DNA from 3 places in the Streptomyces sp. NPDC039423 genome. Region 1 is predicted to be linked to each of the others. Evidence: riboswitches for the same ligand, from Rfam matches in the RefSeq annotation. Region 1 holds a riboswitch; each other region holds the start of a gene.
The links. Region 1 has a riboswitch for cyclic di-AMP ahead of ACZ7LK_RS28345 (M23 family metallopeptidase). Riboswitches for the same ligand answer to the same signal wherever they lie in the genome.
Positions count from the first base shown of each region.

Region 2: linked by a shared signal. The riboswitch ahead of ACZ7LK_RS15790 (LysM peptidoglycan-binding domain-containing protein) and the one ahead of ACZ7LK_RS28345 (M23 family metallopeptidase) in region 1 are both predicted to bind cyclic di-AMP.
Region 3: linked by a shared signal. The riboswitch ahead of ACZ7LK_RS30530 (M23 family metallopeptidase) and the one ahead of ACZ7LK_RS28345 (M23 family metallopeptidase) in region 1 are both predicted to bind cyclic di-AMP.

Region 1 covers NZ_JBVKAH010000011.1:113,216-120,185, reverse strand. Annotated here, with positions in the region: gene ACZ7LK_RS28355 (M16 family metallopeptidase) at 1-854, shown strand, start outside; gene ACZ7LK_RS28350 (M16 family metallopeptidase) at 851-2,245, shown strand; cyclic di-AMP (ydaO/yuaA leader) riboswitch at 2,479-2,640, shown strand; gene ACZ7LK_RS28345 (M23 family metallopeptidase) at 2,654-3,442, shown strand; gene ACZ7LK_RS28340 (GntR family transcriptional regulator) at 3,633-4,328, shown strand; gene ACZ7LK_RS28335 (HPr family phosphocarrier protein) at 4,495-4,776, opposite strand; gene ACZ7LK_RS28330 (bifunctional acetate--CoA ligase family protein/GNAT family N-acetyltransferase) at 4,951-6,970, shown strand, end outside.
Region 2 covers NZ_JBVKAH010000004.1:356,732-363,701, reverse strand. Annotated here, with positions in the region: gene ACZ7LK_RS15815 (DUF2617 family protein) at 1-205, shown strand, start outside; gene ACZ7LK_RS15810 (DUF4247 domain-containing protein) at 202-615, shown strand; gene ACZ7LK_RS15805 (DUF350 domain-containing protein) at 686-1,123, shown strand; gene ACZ7LK_RS15800 (polyamine aminopropyltransferase) at 1,131-2,732, shown strand; gene ACZ7LK_RS15795 (hypothetical protein) at 2,761-2,925, opposite strand; gene ACZ7LK_RS15790 (LysM peptidoglycan-binding domain-containing protein) at 3,080-3,868, opposite strand; cyclic di-AMP (ydaO/yuaA leader) riboswitch at 3,872-4,040, opposite strand; gene ACZ7LK_RS15785 (SpoIIE family protein phosphatase) at 4,664-6,970, opposite strand, start outside.
Region 3 covers NZ_JBVKAH010000014.1:866-7,835, reverse strand. Annotated here, with positions in the region: gene ACZ7LK_RS30535 (SGNH/GDSL hydrolase family protein) at 87-881, opposite strand; gene ACZ7LK_RS30530 (M23 family metallopeptidase) at 1,054-1,962, opposite strand; cyclic di-AMP (ydaO/yuaA leader) riboswitch at 1,964-2,124, opposite strand; gene ACZ7LK_RS30525 (tyrosine-protein phosphatase) at 2,737-3,549, shown strand; gene ACZ7LK_RS30520 (DUF6126 family protein) at 3,565-3,681, opposite strand; gene ACZ7LK_RS30515 (XRE family transcriptional regulator) at 3,702-4,355, opposite strand; gene ACZ7LK_RS30510 (aspartate aminotransferase family protein) at 4,454-5,839, opposite strand; gene dxs (1-deoxy-D-xylulose-5-phosphate synthase) at 5,836-6,970, opposite strand, start outside.

The sequences.
Region 1 (6,970 bases):
TCGCCTACCCCGAGGGCCACCCGTACCACCACACCCCGATCGGCTCCATGGCGGACCTGGACGCCGCCACCCTGGAGGACGCGCGGAACTTCTTCCGCACGTACTACGCGCCCAACAACGCCGTCCTGTCGGTCGTCGGCGACATCGACCCCGAGCAGACGCTCGCCTGGGTCGAGAAGTACTTCGGCTCCATCCCCTCCCACGACGGCAAGCAGCCGCCCCGGGGCGGGACGCTGCCCGAGGTCATCGGCGAGCAGCTCCGTGAGGTCGTCGTCGAGGAGGTGCCGGCCCGCGCCCTGATGGCCGCCTACCGGCTCCCGCACGACGGCACCCGCGAGTGCGACGCCGCCGACATCGCCCTCACGGTCCTGGGCGGCGGCGAGTCGTCGCGGCTGCACAACCGCCTGGTGCGCCGCGACCGCACGGCCGTGGCCGCCGGCTTCGGCCTGCTCCGTCTGGCGGGCGCCCCCTCGCTCGGCTGGCTGGACGTCAAGACGTCCGGTGGCGTCGAGGTCCCCGACATCGAGGCGGCCGTCGACGACGAGCTCGCCCGGTTCGCCGCCGAGGGCCCCACGCCCGAGGAGATGGAGCGCGCCCAGGCCCAGCTCGAGCGCGAGTGGCTGGACCGGCTCGGCACGGTCGCCGGCCGCGCCGACGAACTGTGCCGGTTCGCCGTGCTGTTCGGCGACCCCCAGCTCGCCCTGACCGCCGTCCAGCGCGTCCTGGACGTCACCGCCGAGGAGGTGCAGGCGGTGGCCAAGGCCCGCCTCCGCCCCGACAACCGGGCGGTGCTGGTCTACGAACCCGCCGGCACCGACCACAGCGACCAGGTAGAAGAGGGAGCCGACCAGTGAGCGACGCCGCTGTGTCCCTGACGTCCATGGAGTTCCACCCGCAGCCCCAGGCGGGCACGCCCAAGCCGTGGGCCTTCCCCGCGCCCGACCGCGGCACGCTGGACAACGGCCTGACCGTGCTGCGCTGCCACCGTCCCGGCCAGCAGGTCGTGGCCGTCGAGATCTTCCTCGCCGCCCCGCTGGAGGCCGAGCCCGAGGGCCTGGACGGCGTCGCCACGATCATGGCGCGGGCCCTCTCCGAAGGCACCGACAAGCACTCGGCGGAGGAGTTCGCCGCAGAGCTGGAGCGCTGCGGCGCCACCCTCGACGCGCACGCCGACCACCCCGGTGTACGCGTCTCCCTGGAGGTCCCCGTCTCCCGGCTCGGCAAGGCCCTCGGACTGGTCGCCGAGGCCCTGCGCGCCCCCGCGTTCGCCGACAGCGAGGTCGAGCGGCTCGTCCGCAACCGGCTGGACGAGATCCCGCACGAGATCGCCAACCCGGGCCGCCGTGCCGCCATGCAGCTCTCCAAGGAGCTGTTCCCGGCCACCTCCCGCATGTCCCGCCCCCGCCAGGGCACCGAGGAGACCGTCGCCCGGATCGACGCGGCGGCCGTGCGCGCCTTCTACGAGGCGCACATGCGTCCCGCCACCGCCACCGCGGTCGTCGTCGGCGACCTCACCGGCGTCGACCTCGACGCGGTGCTCGCCGACACCATCGGCGCCTGGACCGGCGACTCGGCCGAGCCCCGCCCCGTGCCGCCCGTGACGGCGGACGACAGCGGCAGGGTCGTCATCGTCGACCGCCCCGGCGCCGTGCAGACCCAGCTCCTCATCGGCCGGATCGGCCCCGACCGGCACGACCGGGTCTGGCCCGCCCAGGTGCTCGGCACCTACTGCCTGGGCGGCACGCTCACCTCCCGCCTCGACAAGGTCCTGCGCGAGGAGAAGGGCTACACCTACGGCGTACGGGCCTTCGGCCAGGTACTGCGCTCCGGCCCGGACGGCGGGGCCGCCATGCTCGCCATCAGCGGCTCGGTCGACACCCCGAACACCGGCCCGGCCCTCGACGACCTGTGGAAGGTGCTGCGTACCCTCGCCGCCGAGGGACTGACCGACGCCGAGCGCGAGACGGCCGTGCAGAACCTGGTGGGCGTCGCCCCCCTCAAGTACGAGACGGCCGCCTCCGTCGCGGGCACCCTCGCCGACCAGGTCGAGCAGCACCTCCCCGACGACTTCCAGGCGCAGATGTACGCCCGGCTCGCCGAGACGGGCACCGTGGAGGCCACCGCGGCGGTCGTCAGCGCCTTCCCGGTGGACCGTCTGGTCACGGTCCTCGTCGGGGACGCCGCTCGGATCAAGGAGCCCGTCGAGGCGCTCGGAATCGGCCAAGTGACCGTGGTCACCGGCTGATTGACGCTGTCGCCCCGCTTCCGCGACCGCTCCCGGACCCCGGCGTCCCCCGACGCCGGGGTCCACCCGTGTCCCCCTCCCGGATGCCCGGCCAAATGTCCGGTTTGTTGCGGAGATTCGGTGTCTGCCCTGTGGCGTGCGCTACAAAAAACCGTGTCTGTTTGGTGATTGAAAGATCGGCCGCTTAGCGTCTGATGGGCTGTCCGACCGGTACCCGCCGCACCCGCGGCACCGGGCAGCCATCGCCGAGTCCCCGTCAGGCGCGAGCCAGGGGAGCCGGGGACCCATGAAGTCCCTGGGGTGAATCGGACGCCTTCGCAGCCGCGGAGGGGCCCGTAGGAGACCTTCCTGCTCCGAACCCGTCAGCTAACCCGGTAGGCGAGAAGGAAGGAAAGGATCAGCCACTTCATGGCGTTCACCCGTGCCACCGGGAAGCACCGTGCCCCGAGCCGCCTGAGCCGCAAGAGCGCACACGTCGCCGGAGTCGCGGCCCTCGCCACCACCGGCGTCATCGGAACCCTCGCTTCCCCGGCGCTCGCCGCCGCCCCGGACGCCGCACCCGGCTCGCTCGAGGACACCGGCCTCAACCAGGCGGTCATCACCGACACGCTCGCCGAGCAGATCGACGCCCAGGCCGAGGCCCAGGAACTGGAGGCCCAGGAGACGGCGGCCAAGGCCGCCGCCCAGGCGAAGGCCGAGGCCGAGGCGAAGCTCAAGGCCGAGGCCCGGGTGAAGGCGGCCCGCGACGCCAAGGAGCGCGCCGACCGCGAGGCCGAGCGCAAGCGGCTGAACTCCTTCCAGGCGCCCATCGCCGGCAGCTACGTCAGCACCGGCTACCAGACCGGTGGCGCCATGTGGTCCTCCGGCAGCCACACCGGCGTCGACTTCCACGCCGCCTCCGGCACCACCGTCGTCTCCGTGGGCGCCGGCACCGTCGTCGAGGCCGGCTGGGGCGGCGCGTACGGCAACAACATCGTCATCCGGATGAACGACGGCACGTACACCCAGTACGGCCACCTGGCCTCGATCAACGTCTCGGTCGGCCAGACCGTGATGCCGGGGCAGCAGATAGGCCTCTCCGGCTCGACCGGCAACTCGTCCGGCCCGCACCTGCACTTCGAGGCCCGCACAGGCGCCGACTACGGCTCGGACATCGACCCCGTCGCGTACCTCCGCTCGCACGGCGTCAACGTCTGACCGCCTCCGCTCCTCCGACAGGCCCCGGTTCGGGACACGAACCGGGGCCTTCGTCGTGTCGCGTCCCGCACGAGGCCGAAAAGAACTCCATGGATTCCGGGCGACTGTCGGAATTTTCGGCCCGCTGCAATAGAGTCATCGCACAAGCGTCAAGCGTTTGAATTTCGCGCGGTTCACAGGGGGTTCTGGTATGCGCATTCCAGCGCACTCGGTATGCACGGCGATCCGCGACGACATCGTCAACGGCGTGTTCGAGCGCGGCAGCCGGCTCACCGAGGAACACCTGGCCCGCCGCTACGGCGTCTCCCGCGTCCCGGTCCGCGAGGCGCTGCGCACCCTGGAGTCGGAGGGCTTCGTCACCACCCGCCGCCATGCCGGCGCCTGCGTCGCCGAACCCACCGAGCAGGAGGCGGCCGACCTGCTGGAGATGCGCACCCTGCTGGAGCCCCTCGGCGCCGCCCGTGCCGCCCAGCGCCGCACCGAGGCCCACCTCAAGGTGCTGCGGGGCCTGGTCAGGCTGGGTCAGGAGCGGGCGCGCGCGGGTCGGACGGAGGACCTCCGCTCGCTGGGCGGGTGGTTCCACGAGACGCTCGCCCAGGCGTCCGGCAGCCCCGCCCTGACCGCGCTGCTCACCCAGCTCCGGCACAAGACCACCTGGATGTACGCGGTCGAGACGCCCGCCCGTCCGGCGGACGCCTGGGCCGAGCACGGCGCGATCGTGGACGCCGTGGCCCGGGGCGACGCCGAACGCGCCCGCACGCTCACCGCCGTCCACGTCGAGCGCTGGCTCGCCACCCACCGGTTGCGGCGCTCCCCGGCACGCCAGGCGGGCGCGTACGTGAGGACTTCGCAACACCGCGTAAACACCGCGGGCATCCCTCATTAACGGCGGTGCCGTATACAAACAGGGGGAATTATCGCCCCGCATTTCCCTCGCCGGAATTGGCGTGTGCCCGTTTCCCGTGACCGGACGGAAAAGGCGGAGCCGTTCCCCCGGTGTCTGGGGAACGGCTCCGCCCGAAGCTGTCGTGCGTGGTGCGCGACCGAGGGGGTCAGACCGTCTCGGGGAGCTCCTCGAGCCCCTCGGCGACCAGCTTCGCCAGACGGTCCAGGGCGGCGTCCGCGCCCTCCGCGTCCGAAGCGAGCACGATCTCCTCGCCGCCCTGCGCGCCCAGGCCCAGCACCGCGAGCATCGACGCGGCGTTGACGGGGTTGCCGTCGGCCTTGGCGATCGTCACGGGGACGCCGGCGGCCGTGGCGGCGCGGACGAAGATGGAGGCGGGGCGGGCGTGCAGGCCCTCGGCCCAGCCGACGTTGACGCGGCGCTCAGCCATGGTGTTGCCCTTCGAGTCTCGGAGGTTGTCTAGACCAGTTGTCGCAGCCAGTCTCTCATGTCCCGCAGGGTGCTCGAACCGGCCTCGCGGGCCCGGACCGCCGCTCGGCCCGCCTCACCCTGCGTTGTCCACAGCACCTCCGCGACCGGCGGCCCGCACCGTACCCTGGGGCCCATGCGGACCCCGTCGGATCAGCCGGAACACGTGTACCCCGACCACTGGGAGGCCGACGTCGTGCTGCGGGACGGCGGCACCGCGCGGATCAGGCCGATCACCACGGATGACGCCGAGCGCCTGGTCAGCTTCTACGAGCTGGTCTCGGACGAGTCGAAGTACTACCGGTTCTTCGCACCCTACCCCCGGCTCTCCGCCAAGGACGTGCACCGCTTCACCCACCACGACTACGTGGACCGGGTGGGCCTGGCGGCCACGATCGGCGGCGAGTTCATCGCCACCGTGCGTTACGACCGGATCAACGAGCAGGGGCTGCCCGCCTCCGCCCCGGCGGACGAGGCCGAGGTCGCCTTCCTCGTCCAGGACGCCCACCAGGGGCGGGGCGTGGCCTCCGCGCTCCTCGAACACATCGCGGCCGTCGCGCGCGAGCGGGGCATCCGGCGGTTCGCGGCCGAGGTCCTGCCCGCCAACAACAAGATGATCAAGGTGTTCACCGACGCCGGGTACACCCAGAAGCGCAGCTTCGAGGACGGTGCCGTGCGCCTCCACCTCGACCTGGAGCCCACCGACCGCTCCCTGGCGGTCCAGCGCGCCCGCGAACAGCGCGCCGAGGCCAGGTCGGTGCAGCGGCTCCTCGCCCCCGGCTCCGTCGCCGTCGTCGGCGCCGGCCGCGCGCCCGGCGGGGTCGGCCGCACGGTCCTCCGCAACCTCCTGGAGGCCGACTACACGGGCCGGGTGTACGCCGTGAACCGCGCCCTTCCGGAGACGACGACCTCCCTGGACGGCGTGCCCGCCTTCCGGTCGGTCGCCGACATCGGGGAGCCGGTCGACCTCGCGGTCGTCGCCGTACCCTCCGAGCGGGTCCCCGAGGCCGTCGCCGACTGCGGCGAACACGGCGTGCGGGGCCTGGTGGTCCTCACCGCCGGGTACGCCGAACAGGGCGCCGACGGCAGGACGCGCCAGCGGGAACTGGTACGCCAGGCGCGTTCGTACGGCATGCGCATCATCGGCCCCAACGCGTTCGGGATCATCAACACCGCGCCCGGCGTCCGGCTCAACGCCTCGCTCGCCCCGCACCCCCCGGCCCGGGGCCGGATCGGGCTGTTCACCCAGTCCGGAGCCATCGGCATCGCCCTGCTGTCCGGACTGCACCGGCGCGGAGCCGGCCTGTCGTCCTTCATCTCGGCGGGCAACCGCGCGGACGTCTCCGGCAACGACATCCTCCAGCACTGGTACGACGACCCCGACACCGACGTCGTCCTGCTCTACCTGGAATCGATCGGCAACCCCCGCAAGTTCACCCGGCTCGCCCGGCGCACGGCGGCGGTCAAGCCGGTCGTCGTCGTCAAGGGAGCCCGGCACAGCGGCAGCGCACCCCCGGGGCACGCCGTACCGGTCACTCGCATCCCCCACACCACGGTGTCGGCGCTGCTGCGCCAGGCGGGCGTGATCCGCGTCGACACCGTCACCGAGCTGGTCGACGCCGGACTGCTCCTGGCCGGGCAGCCGCTCCCGGCGGGGCCCCGGGTGGCCATCCTCGGCAACTCGGAGTCGCTCGGCCTGCTCACCTACGACGCCTGCCTGACGGAGGGGCTGCGGCCCCGGCGGCCGCGCGACCTGACCACGGCGGCCACCCCGCAGGACTTCCGGGCGGCCCTCACCGAGGCCCTCCGGGACGACGGGTGCGACGCGGTGGTGGTCACGGCCATCCCCTGGGTCGGTGAGAACGGGGTGACCGAGTCCGGGGACGGCGAGGTCCTGGCCGAAGCGCTGCGGGCCGCCTCGGCGGAGGCCCCGGCCAAACCGGTGCTGGTCGTCCACGTCGAGATGGGCGCCCTCGCCGACGCCCTCGCGGCGGCCACCAGCACGGCGCCCACCGCCCCCGCCCCGCCCGCCCCGGGCGCACCCCCGGCCCCCGAGCCGCCGGCCGCCGCCGGGGCCACCGCCGCCGAGGCACCCGCTCCGGAGGCGCCCGCCGCGTCCGGCGTCCCCGCCGACGGACACCGGATCCCCGCCTACC
Region 2 (6,970 bases), on a different contig from region 1:
GGAGTTCAGCACCCGGGTGGCCCGGATCCGCGACCGCTCGGAGGACCACCCCCGGTCCCTGTACGGGGTCTTCCCCGGCTCACCGGAAGCCGTCACCGCCCTCACCGTGGAGCCGGAGGACACCGGGCTGAGCTGGCGCACCTGGCACACCTACCCGCAGAGCCGCCGGATCGTGGCGACGCACACCCGGCTGGAGGCCCGATGAAGACCGCCCGACGCATCAGCGTGATGCTCCTCGCCACCCTCGCCCTCGCCGCCTGTTCCAGCGACCCGGACGACGACGACGGCAACGACGTCCCGTCCGGCTGGATCCGCGGCCAGTACTCCTCCAGCGGCGCCGACTACGTCGACCGCACCGACCCGGTGCCCAAGGTCGCGGGGGAGATCAACGGCAACACCTCCGCCGTCGACCGCGTCAGCGACGGCGGCAAGGAGTTCCTCCGCTACCGCAACGACATCGTCGCCATAAGCCCGCACACCAGCGGCACCGGCAGCCTGATCGAGATCGCCGACTACCGCACGGGTTACAGCCGTTGGCGCACCCACGTCGGGTCGGTCTGGCCGGACCCCGACAGCGCCGCGTTCCGCGGCGGGGGCCCCGGCTCCGGCAAGTGACGCGACGCGTCCGCCCCTCCGCACCCCCCTTCCCTCCGCATCCCTCGACGACGTCCCCGAAAGGCACACCGTGGCAGAGATCTTCGAGTCGGCAGGCACCGCCCTGCTCTACGGCCTGGTCGGCTTCGTCGTGATGGCGGTCGGCTTCATCGCGCTCGACCTCGTCACCCCCGGCAAGCTCCTCCACGTGGTGTGGACCGAGCGCAACCGGGGCGCCGCCGTCCTCCTCGCCGGCCAGACGCTCGCCATCGGCCTCGTCATCGAGCAGTCCATCCGGGCCAGCGAATCCGAGCTGGGCCTCGCCGAGGGCCTGGTCAGCACCCTGCTGTACGGCCTCGCCGGTGTCGTCGTGATGACGCTGATCTCGGTCATCGTCGGGCTGCTCACCCCTGGGCGCCTGGGCCACGCCGTGCTCGACGACAACGGGACGAGCCCCCACCCCGCCGCCTGGGTCCAGGCCGCCATGTACCTCGGCACGGCCTTCATGGTCGGCGCCGCCGTTTCCTGAACCCGGCATGGGCACCACCGTCCTGGACCGCACCGCCCCGGCCGCCGGACCCCGGCCGCCGGGGCCCCGCGCACGGGGAACGCGCTTCCTGCTGCTGCTCGCGGTGTTCGTCTGCGCGGCCTGCGGCCTGGTCTACGAACTGGCGCTGACGGCCCTCGGCAGCTACCTCATCGGCAACTCCGTGATGCAGACCTCCGTGGTCATCTCCGTCATGGTCTTCGCCATGGGCATCGGGTCCCTCGCGGCCAAGCCGCTGCAAGGGCGCGCGGTCGGCGCCTTCGCCCTCGTCGAGATCCTCCTCGCGCTGGTCGGCGGCCTGTCGGTGCTCATCCTGTACATGGCCTTCGCCTGGCTGCGCCTCTACATGCCCGCCATGGTGGTCGTCTCCTTCGTCGTCGGGCTCCTGGTCGGCGCCGAGATCCCGCTGCTGATGACCCTCCTCCAGCGGATCAGGCGCCAGGAGGCCGGCAGCGCCGTCGCCGACATGTTCGCCGCCGACTACGTCGGCGCGCTGGCCGGCGGCCTGTGCTTCCCCCTGCTGCTCCTGCCGGCCTTCGGCCAGCTCAAGGGCGCGCTGGTGGTGGGCGGCGTCAACGCCGTCGCCGGTGTCGTCGTGGTGCTGTGGATCTTCCGCCGCGAAACCCGCCCGATGGTGCGCAACGGGCTGCTGGCCGGCGCGGGCGGCGTCCTCGCCGTCCTCGCCACGGTGTACGTCCTGGCCGACGACATCGAGGTCACGGCACGCCAGCAGCTCTACCGCGACCCCATCGTGCACGCCGAGACCACGCCGTACCAGGACATCGTGGTCACCCGCTCCACCGCCTTCACCGGGCAGCCCGACACACGGCTGTTCCTCAACGGCGACCTCCAGTTCTCGTCCGTGGACGAGTACCGCTACCACGAGGCGCTGGTCCACCCCGCGCTCGCCGGGAAGCGCTCCTCCGTGCTGATCCTGGGCGGCGGAGACGCGCTGGCCCTCCGGGAGGTTTTGCGCTACGACGACGTGGACACCGTCACCCTCGTCGACCTCGACCCGGCCATGACACGGCTGGCCCGCACCTTCGCCCCGCTGCTCGACCTCAACCGGCACGCGCTGTCCGACCCGCGCGTCACCGTCGTCAACGCCGACGCCTTCAACTGGCTGCGGGACGCCACCCGGCGCTACGACGCCGTCCTCATCGACTTCCCGGACCCGGACACCGCCGCCCTCGCCAAGCTGTACAGCGTCGAGTTCTACCACCTGCTGGGCCGCGTCCTGACCCCCGACAGCCGCGTCATGGTCCAGGGCGGGTCGCCGTTCTTCGCGCCCAAGTCGTACTGGTCCATCGCCGCCACCATCGGGAAGGCCGGCTACGCGACCACCCCCTACCAGGTCGACGTCCCCAGCTTCGGCAACTGGGGCTTCGTCCTCGCCACCCCCGGCGCCGACGGCCCGCCCCCGAAGCTGCGCCTCGCGGCCGACGCCCCGCCGCTGCGCTTCCTCGACGACGACGTCCTCGCGGCCGCCACCGTCTTCCCCGTCGACCGGCGCCCCCAGGACGTCCGCGCCAGCACTCTGATGGACCCGGCGGTGCTGGAGTACACCCGCCACGAGTGGCAGAACTACTGAGCGTGCCCGCCCGTGAGGGCGGCAGGGGTCAGCCGCGGCGGGGGCGCTGGCAGGCCGGGCAGGGCCGGTCGTGGCCCTGGGCGTCGATCACGGTGCCCCATTCGCCGCAGTCGTGGCAGTTCCGGGCCAGGGTGATGTCGATGCGGAGGGCGGGGGCGGGGGCGGGAGCGGTCGGGTCGGCTTCGTGGGCCATGCGGGAAAACTCCTCGTACAACGCGGTATGCGTAAGTTTGCACGATTTGGCATGGTTATGCAATGCCGGTGCGGTGGTGCGGTGGTTCCCGGGCGGAAACGCCGGCGGGGCCGGCCGCGAGGGTGCGGCCGGCCCCGGTGCGGGAGCGGGAGGATCAGTACGGGCCGTTGACGTTGTCGATCGAGCCGTACCGGTCGGCCGCGTAGTTGCAGGCGGCGGTGATGTTGGCGACCGGGTCGTAGAGGTCGGTCGAGGTGCCCGGCACGTGGTAGGCCTCGAAGGTCGGGGCGATCACCTGGAGGAGGCCCTTGGAGGGCGTTCCGGCCAGGGCGTTGGAGTCCCAGTTGTTGATCGCGAGCGGGTTGCCCGAGGACTCGCGCATGATGTTGCGGTGGATGCCCTCGTACGTGCCGGGGATGCCGTGCTGGGCCATGATGTCCAGCGCCTCGCGGATCCAGCCGTCCAGGTTGTCCGGGTAGGACACGGCCTTGGCGGCGGCCGGGGCGGCCTGGCGTACGGCGGACCGGTCGGCGCGCTCGGGGGCGGCGGAGGGGCGCGCGGCCGCGGCCTTGCCGGCGATGGTCAGCTTCAGGCCGGGGCGGATCAGGGACGGGTCGGCACCGATGGCCTTGCGGTTGTCGTCGTAGAGCTTCTTCCAGCCGCCGCTCACCCCCTGCTCCCGCGCGATCTTGGACAGGGAGTCGCCCGCGACGACGGCGTACGTGACGGTGCCGGCCTTCTTGGCGGCGGTCGTGGCGGCCGGCGCGGCGGACACGGCGGTGGTGACCGCGTGCACGGCGCTGGGCGCCGCGCTCGGTGCCGCCTCGGCGGCCGTGGCACCGATCATCGGCAGCGCGAGCGCCGCGCCACCCGTGCCCGCGGCCAGGAGGCGGCGTGCGAGCGGGCTGTTCTTGGCACGACGGTGCTTACCCTTTGCGGGCATGGCGAAATTCCTCTCCGTCGCCTGCGAGGTGAGCTGTCGGGTTCGGACGGGAGATGTCCGGCCGTGGTATTCACCACGACTTCACCCCGAGCCGTTCCGGTGTGATCCGGGCCGGCGGCTTACCTGGGTCCCCCGCTCCTGCCGTTGGTCCGTGAGTGGGTGGGGTTACCGGACGGCGGCAGGATTCGGCGGTCCATCCGGATTGAGGGGACCGTAAGCGAGAGAGGCCGCACGGAACAAGGCTGGAATTCCACACGCGCGGTTACCGCCGTGAAGTGGTGGACCGTCAACTTCGCAGTTCCCATACGGAAATACGGGCATGTGCGAGGGCTCGTGGAGGCAGGGCGCGGTGATGCTTATCACGCGGACCTCGGAAGGGCGACAAGTCGCCTATGTATGGCTGGACATGGGCACATGCCGCGTTACCGGCTTAGAGCCCATCGCGGGGTAAATGGGGCGTAAGGCTGCCGACTGGGCGGGTGATCGCCGGTCACTCGCGAGGAGCGCCGGGCGCGAACCACGGATGGCCGCCCCGATCGACACTCCCGTGGATCCCCGGGAACGAGCGGCATCGGCCCCCTTCCCACATTCACGCCTCGCGAAAGCAAGGCGGAGACGGGCCGAGTCCTGTCGACGGCGTCCGGAGCGGACGCGGCTTCTTTCCTGCGGCGGTCCGGTCGTCCATTGATCCACGCGTACCGGCCGGCCCGTGGTAACGCCGCGATCATTCAGGAATTCGGCGCCGGCGGGAAAGGAGCAAAACGGCCCTCGTCCATTCGGCGGGAATGGATCACTTCACCAGGAGATGTCGTCCAGCATCAGCTCCACCGGCTGCCGGGGCCCCGCGGACGGGGACTGCTCGGTCCACATGACCTTCCCGGTCGGGGTGTACCGGGTGCCCCACCGTTCGGCGAACTGGGAGACCAGGAACAGTCCCCGCCCACCTTCGTCGGTGGTGGCCGCGCGCCGCAGGTGGGGGGAGGTGCTGCTGCCGTCCGACACCTCGCAGACCAGCCGGCGCTCGTACAGCATCCGCACGCGGATGGGCTCCGAGCCGTACCGGATGGCGTTGGTGATCAGCTCACTGAGCATCAGCTCGGTGGTGAACCCGATGTCCTCCAGTCCCCACTGCTCCAGCTTCCGGCCGCACGCGGCCCGGACGCCGGCGACGGCCGCCGGGTCGGCCGGCACGTCCCAGTCGGCGACCCTGGACGGGTCGAGCAGCGTGGTGCGGGCCACCAGCAGGGCGATGTCGTCGCGGCGGTGCGGCGGCAGCATGGCCCGGAACACGGCCTCGCAGGTCTCCTCGGGCGGCCGGCCGGGGTGACCGGACAGCGTCTCGTGCAGCTCCCGCAGACCGATGTCGACGTCCCGCCGCCGGTGCTCGATCAGGCCGTCGGTGTACAGGACGAGCTGGGTGCCCTCGGCGAGCCGGAGCTCGGCCGTCTCGAACGGCAGCCCGCCCAGCCCCAGGGGCGGGAAGACGGGCACCTCGGGGCAGTCCACGGTGCCGTCCGGGCGGATCAGCGCCGGGACGAAGTGCCCGGCGGTGGCCACGCTGCACCCGCCGGTCGCCGGGTCGTAGATCGCGTACAGGCAGGTGGCACCCGTGATGCCCTCCCCGTTGCCGTCCCCGCCCTCCTCCTGGTCGATGCGGGTGACCAGCTCGTCCAGATGGCCCAGCAGTTCGTCGGGCGGCAGGTCCAGCGCGGAGAAGTTGTGCACGGCGGTCCGCAGCCGGCCCATCGTGGCGGCGGCGTGCAGACCGTGGCCCACCACGTCGCCGACCACCAGGGCCACCCGGGCCCCCGGGAGCGGGATGACGTCGAACCAGTCGCCGCCCACCCCCGCCTGCGCGGGCAGGTAGCGGTACGCGATGTCCAGCGCGCTCTGCTCGGGCAGCACCCGCGGCAGCAGGCTCCGCTGGAGGGTGACCGCCATGGTGTGCTCGCGGGTGAAGCGCCGCGCGTTGTCGACGGCCACGGCGGCCCGGGCGGCCACCTCCTCCGCGAAGGCGAGGTCCTCCTCCTCGAACGGCTCGGCACGCTCCGAGCGCCAGAAGTTGGCCATCCCCAGCACCACCCCGCGTGCCTGCAACGGCACCGTGACCAGCGAGTGGATGCCGTACGCGAGGGCCTCGTCGGCCCCGGACGGGTCCTGCGCCCGCCAGCCGTGCGCCACGCTCAGGTCGGCCTCCAGCACCGCGTGCCCGGCCGCCAGCGCCGCCGCCATCGGCGTGGTCGGCACCGCGAACCGGACGAGGTCGCCCACCGGCTGGAGCGGGTGGTCCTCCCGGATCCCGCACACCGCGGTGCGCCGCATCTCGGTGTGCCCGCCCGACGGCTCCTCGCCCCGCAGCACCGGATCCAGCAGCTCCACCGTCACGAAGTCCGCGAACCCCGGGACCGTCACCTCCGACAGCTCCTCGGCGGTGCGTACCACATCCAGCGTCGTCCCGATCCGCACGCCCGCCTCGTACAGCAGCCTCAGCCGCTCCCGCGCGACCTCGGCCATCCCCGACACCGCGCGCAGCTCGGTGGTGTCGCGCAGCGTCGCGACCGTGCCGACCGCCCCGCCGTACGGGGCGGTCGGCCGGGTGTTGACCGCCAGCAGCCGGTCCCCGGCCAGGTGCACCTCGTCGGTCACGGCACGGCCCGAGGCCAGCAGCCCGGCGGTGCTCTCGTCCAGCCCGAGCGCCGTGACGGGGCGCCCCTCCGCGTCCGGCGGCAGCTCCAGGAGCCGGCGCGCCTCGTCGTTGGCCAGGGTCAGCCGGCCGTCGTCCCCGATGATGAGCACCCCTTCGCGCGCCGCGTGCAGAACGGCGTCGTGGTGTTCGTACATCCGGGTCATCTCGGTCGGCCCGAGCCCGTGCGTCTGGCGCCGCAGCCGCCTGCTGACCAGCGCCGAGCTGCCGACCGCCAGCACCAGCGCGGCACCGGCGGAGGCGAAGAGCACCGGGAGGTGCCGGTTGACGGAGTCCCCGACGTTCTCGATGGAGACCCCCGCGCTCACCAGGCCGGCCACCGACCCGTCGGGGGCGGTGACGGGCACGACCGCCCGGGCCGCGTCGTTCGGGGCACCTTCGAAGATCTCGGTGAACGC
Region 3 (6,970 bases), on a different contig from region 1:
GAGGCACCAGCGACCGAGCACGACGGCCCGTCGGCACCGGACCGAGCGCTCCGAAGGCGAACCGGACCAGGAAAAGGGCGGCGCGGTTACAGGGGGAGCAGGTCCGGGCGCTTGGCCGAGACGTGGTCGCCGGACGATTCGCCGCGGAGCCGGCGCCCGATCCACGGGACCAGGTACTCGCGGGCCCACTGGATGTCGTCGCGGCGCAGTTCGAGGGGCCCGCGCGGCGGCAGGGGCGGCCATGCCTGGTCGGGGTCGGCGGGGACGGGCACGCCGAGGACCTGGCCGGCCCGCAGGGCGACGCGGGTGTGGCCCTCGGGCGACAGGTGGAGCCGGTCGCTGTCCCAGGCCCGCCGGTCCTGGACGGTCTTGAGGGACCACAGGTCGAGCACCGGGCAGCCGTAGCGGTCCGCGACGGCGCGCACGTGCCCGTTGTAGGTGGCGATCTTGCCGCGCAGCCGGCGCAGCACCGGCACGTCGCGGGTGTCGAACCCGGTGGTCACCAGGACGGTGCCGACCACGGACGTCAGATCGGCGACGGCCCGTTCGAAGCGCTCGGCGACCTCGTCCGGGTCGCTGCCGGGGCGGATGATGTCGTTGCCGCCGGCACAGAAGGTCACCAGGTCGGGGGCGAGTTCCTTGGCTCGCGGCACCTGCTCCTCGACGATCTGGTCGAGGAGACGCCCGCGTACGGCGAGGTTGGCGTACCGGAAGCCCTGGTGCTCCGGCAGCCGGTCCGCCAGGAGCACCGCGAGGCGGTCCGCCCAGCCGACGAACGTACCGTCGGGGCCGGGGTCTCCGACGCCTTCGGTGAAGCTGTCACCGATCGCCGCGTACGACCCGAACACGTCACTGTCTCTGAATCCCGAATCGTCTGCCACGGGGACACATCCTTCACCCGGGGATGTGACTTACGCGACCGTAAGGAGGGGTTGACGGGGCGTGATATTTCCCACCGGTCAAGATTCACCCAAGCCGGAATACGCCTCCGCCCGGCACCGGGAGGGGTGCCGGGCGGAGGCCTCACGCTCGTGATGCCGTCAGGGGCAGGTGTCAGACGGAGACGCCGTGCTGGCGGAGGTACGCCAGGGGGTCGATGTCCGAGCCGTAGCTGGGGCTGGTCCGGATCTCGAAGTGGAGGTGCGGACCGGTGGAGTTGCCGGTGGAGCCGGACAGGCCGATCTGCTGGCCGCCGCCGACCGTCTGGCCGGAGGAGACGGACAGCGAGGAGAGGTGGGCGTACTGCGAGTAGTTGCCGTCGGCGTGCTGGATGACGACCTCGTTGCCGTACGCGCCGCTCCAGCCGGCGGAGACGACGGTGCCCGGGCCGACGGCCTTGACGGTGGTGCCGGAGGAGGCGGCGAAGTCGACGCCCGTGTGGTAGCCGGAGGACCAGCTCGAGCCGGAGGCCCGGTAGGGGGTGGTGACGCCGGCGTCGACCGGGGCGGTGAAGCCGGAGCCGCTGGCCTGGGGGGCGGCCTGGGCGGGGGCCTGGGTCTTGGCCGGGGCCTCGGTCTTGGCGGCGGAGCGGGACGCGCGGCTCTCGGCGCGGGTGTCGTCGGCCTTGGGCTTCGCCGGGGCGGCGGTGGACTTGGCGCCGAGGGTGAGCTTCATGCCCGGGAGGATCAGGGAGGGGTCCTCGCCGATGACCTGGCGGTTGTCCTTGTAGAGCTTGTGCCAGCCGCCCTTGACGTTCTTGTTGTAAGCGATCTTGGAGAGGTAGTCGCCGGCGACCACGGTGTACGTGCGCGGCGCGGCCTTCTTCGCGGCGGCCTCGGGGGCGGCCTTGGCGGCGGTGACGGCCGCCTGCGGGGCGGTGGCCGGGGCTGCGGCCGGCGCGGCGTGTGCGCCGGTGGCGCCGAGCAGCGGGAGGGCGATGGCGGCGCCACCGGTTCCGGCGGCGACGAAACCACGCGTGATGGGGCTGGACTTGGGACGGCGGTGCTTACCCTTCGCGGGCATGGCTTTTCCTCTCCGGCGCCTGCGAGGTGAGCTGTCGGGTTCGGACTGGAGTTGTCCGGCCGCGCCATGGACGCGACTTCACCCCGAGCCGGGTCCCGGAAATTCCGGGCCGGCGAACTACCTGGGTCCCCCGCTCCTGCCACGCGTGGGTGGGTGGGAATTCCGACCGGTGGCAGGATTCGGCGGTCCGGCCGGATTGCCGTGACGTTAAGCGAGCCGGGTCGGCCTGAACAAGCCGCCGCTTTCCGACCCGCATTCGGGAAGGTTCGGCGGTCATGGAATTCCGGTCACCCTGCGTCCATTGCGGATCATGTATTTCCGCTGTGGGCACGGCATTTAGGAATCGACCTCCGCCACGGACCGTCACGTTTATGACGCTGCTCACGTGGCCGGGGTCATCTCCCCCGCGACCAGGGCACGTTATCCCCAATCCCCCAATACGGACAGACAGCCCAATACTTGACGGACCTCCGCAATACCTTCATCCCCATGCACCACACCAAGCCATGTCGACAGCCCGACTCCGGGTCGACCAATGATGACCAATCCGGACAGATGCCTACACCTCCCCCACTACCCGGGTCGCGCGGCTCCGCCCCGGCCCGGCGGCACCGCCCCGCCCAGCCGCGACGCGTGCCCCGCCGGTCGCTGACCTGCGCGGGGCAACGAATGTGCGACCTGCACGGAGATTGATCGCGTCACGAACCGATGTCGTATCGTCGGATGGCGAGATTGTCGGTGCCCGACGCCGACCGCAGACACGGAGGAGCCCCCGTGACGCAGCAGCTTCCGCAGGTCCCGTCGACCGAGCCCGAGCTGACCGGAGTCCGCAACTTCCGTGACGTCGGTGGGCTCCCGACCGTGGACGGCCGGCGGGTGCGGCACGGCAGGCTCTACCGCAGCGGACACCTCGCGCACGCGACGGGAGAGGACGCCGCCTTCCTGGCCGGCCTCGGCCTCCACACGATCTTCGACTTCCGCAACGCCGCCGACCAGAAGATCGAAGGCCCGGACGTCGAGCTGCCCGGGGTCCGCAACGTGAACCTCCCGCTCTCCGACCCGGCCGACGGCGCCGAGTTCTGGGCCATGGTCCGCGACGGGAACCTCGACCAGCTACGCGCTCTCCTGGCCGACGGCAAGGCCGCCGCCCGGATGACCGCCTCGTACCGGATGATCATCCGCGAGCGCACGGCCGAGCACAGCCGGGTCCTCCACGCGCTCGCCGAGGACAGCGTCCCGGCCCTGATGCACTGCGCGGCCGGCAAGGACCGGGCGGGACTGTCCATAGCGGTGTCCCTGCTGGCCGTCGGCGTCGAGCGGGAGGCGATCGAGGAGGACTACCTCAAGTCGAACGACCCCCGCCGCCGCTACCGGGTGCGCCGCAGCGACGACTCCCCCTCCGCGATGTCACCGCAGGTCATGGAGCTGCTCAACCCCCTCTTCGAGGCCCGCGTCGAGTACCTGGACGCGGCCTTCGCGACGATCGAGGAGACCTGGGGGTCGACCGAGCGCTACCTGACGGAAGGGCTGGGGCTCAGCCCCGCCACGCGGGAGCGGCTGCGCGAGCGGCTGCTCGACGAGGCCTGATCCACCGGAGACGTCCTACTCGGCGCCGAGGGCGAACAGCAGGTAGAGGAAGGCCGCGAAGAGGTGGCCCGCGACCAGGTAGGCGAAGAGCCGGATGGCGAGCCCGCGGGGGAACGTCCGTTCCTGGGTCATGGTGGATCTCTCCGATCGGTTCAGCGGCGGTGGACGCCCGCGCCGAGGCACAGGTCGGCCGCGGGGCTCTGCATGAGGGTGTGGACGAACAGCAGCCCGGCGCCGCCGCGCGTGGCGGCGCCGATGCGGTGCGGGGTGAGCGAGTCGAAGTGGGCGCTGTCCCCCGGGTCGAGGACGTGTACGGCCTCGCCCAGGACCAGGCGCACCCGCCCGTCGAGGACGTACAGCCACTCCTCCCCCGGGTGCACGCGCACCAGGTCTCCCTGGGTGGCGTACGGGACCTGCACGCGCAGTGCCTGCATCGCCCGCCCGGGGCTGCCGGCCTGGTGGTAGACCCAGCCGTCCGCCTCGGCGGGTTCGGCCCGGCCGCCCCGGACGATCGGGTCACGCTCCGGCGGGACCTCGCCCAGCAGCTCCGAGACCGTCGTACCGTAGACCCGGGCGAGGCCCAGGAGCATCGGCAGCGACGGCTGGCGGCGGCCGGTCTCCAGCCGTGACAGGTGGGCCGGCGACAGCCCGGCGCGCTGGGCGGCGGCCTCCAGGGTCAGGCCCCGGCGCCGGCGCAGCGCCCGAAGCTGCGGCGCGACGTCCGGCACCGCGGCGGGCGCCCCGGGGTCCGGCTCGGCGCCGGCCGGCCCGGAAGGCTCCGAGGGAGCTCCGGCTGAAGTGGTCATGCGCCCATTGCGCCACTACCTTCCCCCAGAGGCAAATTTCTTGCCCCGGAGGCAAAAGCCCCGGGGCGTAGGCGCTGGGGCAGGTGATCGGCAACGGGTCAGCGGTCGGCGAGGGCCTGCTTCACCAGGGTCCGGCCGAAGTCCCAGATCAGCCCCCCGCCGCTGTGCGCCTCCTCCATCACGTCGGTGAACGCCGCCACGAACCGGTCGACCTCCCGCTCCCCGATGATCAGCGGCGGGATCAGCTTGATGACCTCCAGGCGGTCGCCGGACACCTGGGTGAGGATGCGGTGGCGCCGGAGCAGCGGCACCACGACCATCTGTGCGAAAAGGCCCTTGCGGGCCGCCTGGAGCATCGTCCAGCGGCTGCGCAGGCCCAGCGAGGACGGGCGGCCGAATTGGATGCCGATCATCAGGCCGCGGCCGCGCACCTCGGACAGCATCTCGTAGCGGTCGACCAGCGCGGTGAGGCGTTCCTTCAGCAGCTCACCGGTCCGCCGGGCGTTCGCCACGGTCTCCTCGTCCTCCATGACCGCCAGGACCGCGAGCCCGGCCGCCATCGCCTGGGCGTTCGACCCGAAGCTGGCGGAGTGGACGAGCACCCGGTCCATCGACGAGTAGACCTTCTTGAAGATCCAGTCCTTGCCGAGGGTGGCCCCGACGGGCACATAGCCCCCGGACAGGGCCTTGGCGACGCACAGCAGGTCCGGCTCCACGCCGTCCTCGTGCTGGTAGGCGTAGAAGTCGCCGGTACGGCCGAGGCCGGTCTGGACCTCGTCGGCGATCAGCAGGGCCTTGTGCCGGTGCAGCAGCTCCTGCGCGGCCCGCAGGAAGCCGGGCGGGCTCTCGTGCACGCCCTTGCCCTGGATGGGCTCGACGATGAGGGCGGCCACGTCGCCCCGCTTCAGCTCACGTTCCAGGGCGGTGAGGTCGCCGAGCGCGACGGCGGTGTCGGGCAGCAGCGGGTCGAAGCCGTCCCGGAAGCAGCTCTCCCCGTTGACCGACAGGGATCCGGTGGTCAGCCCGTGGAAGGCGTGCGAGCAGTACAGGACGCGGGGCCGGCCGGTCGCCCGGCGGGCGAACTTCAGCGCCGTCTCCACCGCTTCGGTCCCGCTGTTGGAGAAGTAGACCCGGTCCAGGTGCGGCGAGTGGGTCAGCAGCCGCTCGGCGAGCAGCCCGGGCAGTGGCGGGCAGTCGAAGCGGGTGAGGTCGGCGAGGTCCGCGTCCAGGACGTCGTGGAGGGCCTTGCGGACGACGGGGTGGTGCCGGCCCAGGCCCATGACGCCGAACCCGGCGAGCATGTCCAGGTACTCGTTGCCGTCCGCGTCCCAGAAGTGGGCGCCCTCGGCGCGCTCGTAGACCCGGTCGAAGCCGATCGTCCGGAGCATGCGCGGAAGCTGCGGGTTGAGGTGGCGGGCGTGCAGCCCGTAGCCCTCCGTGCCGCGCTCGGCGAGCAGGGCCGCCAGGTCGAACTTCGTGCTCATACGTCGTGCTCCTTGCCTGCCAGCGCTCCGCCGATCCGGCCCGCGATCTCCACCGGGGTGAGCCCGACGTCGGCCAGCACCTCCCCGCGCTTGGCGTGGGCCAGGAACTGCTCCGGGACGCCGAAGGTCCGCAGCGGTACGTCGGTCCCGGCGTCGCGCAGCGCCTGCCCGACCGCCCAGCCGACCCCGCCGCTGCGGATGTTGTCCTCGACCACGGCGACCAGCCGGTGGGTGGCGGCGAGGGGGGCGAGGCGCGCGTCGACGGGCTTGACCCAGCGCGGGTCGACGACGGTGCACCCGATGCCGCGTTCGGCGAGCAGCGCGGCCGCCCCGAGGCAGACGGACGCCATGGCGCCGACGGCCACCAGGAGCACGTCGGGGCCGTCGTCCGCCCGGTGCAGGACGTCCATGCCGCCGATCCGCCCCAGGGCGGGTACCAGGGGACCCACCGACTCCTTGGGGAAGCGCAGCACGGTCGGCGCGTCGTGCACGTCGACCGCCTCGCGGAGCTGGGCGCGCAGCTCGCCGGCGTCGCGCGGGGCGGCGATCCGCAGCCCGGGCACGGCCTGGAGCAGGGACAGGTCCCAGACGCCGTTGTGCGAGGGGCCGTCCACTCCGGTCACGCCCGCCCGGTCCAGGACGAAGGTGACGCCGCACCGGTGCAGGGCCACGTCCATCAGTAGCTGGTCGAAGGCCCGGTTGAGGAAGGTGGCGTAGACGGCGACGACCGGGTGCAGCCCGCCGGTCGCGAGGCCGGCCGCGCAGACGGCGGCGTGCTGCTCGGCGATGCCGACGTCCCAGACCCGGTCGGGGAACCGCTCGGCGAACTTCGTCAGTCCGACCGGATGCAGCATGGCGGCCGTCAGGGCGACGACGTCCGGCCGCTCGGCCCCGATCTCGGCGATGGCGTCGCCGAACACCGACGTCCAGGACGGGCCGGCGGACGGCACCAGGGGCTCGCAGGTCAGCGGGTCCATGGCGCCGACGGCGTGGAAGCGGTCGGCCTCGTCCTCCAGGGCGGGTCCGTAGCCGTGGCCCTTCTGGGTCAGGCAGTGCACGAGGACCGGGCCGTGGAAGCGTTTGGCGCGGCGGAGCGCCGACTCGACGGCGCCGATGTCGTGCCCGTCGATG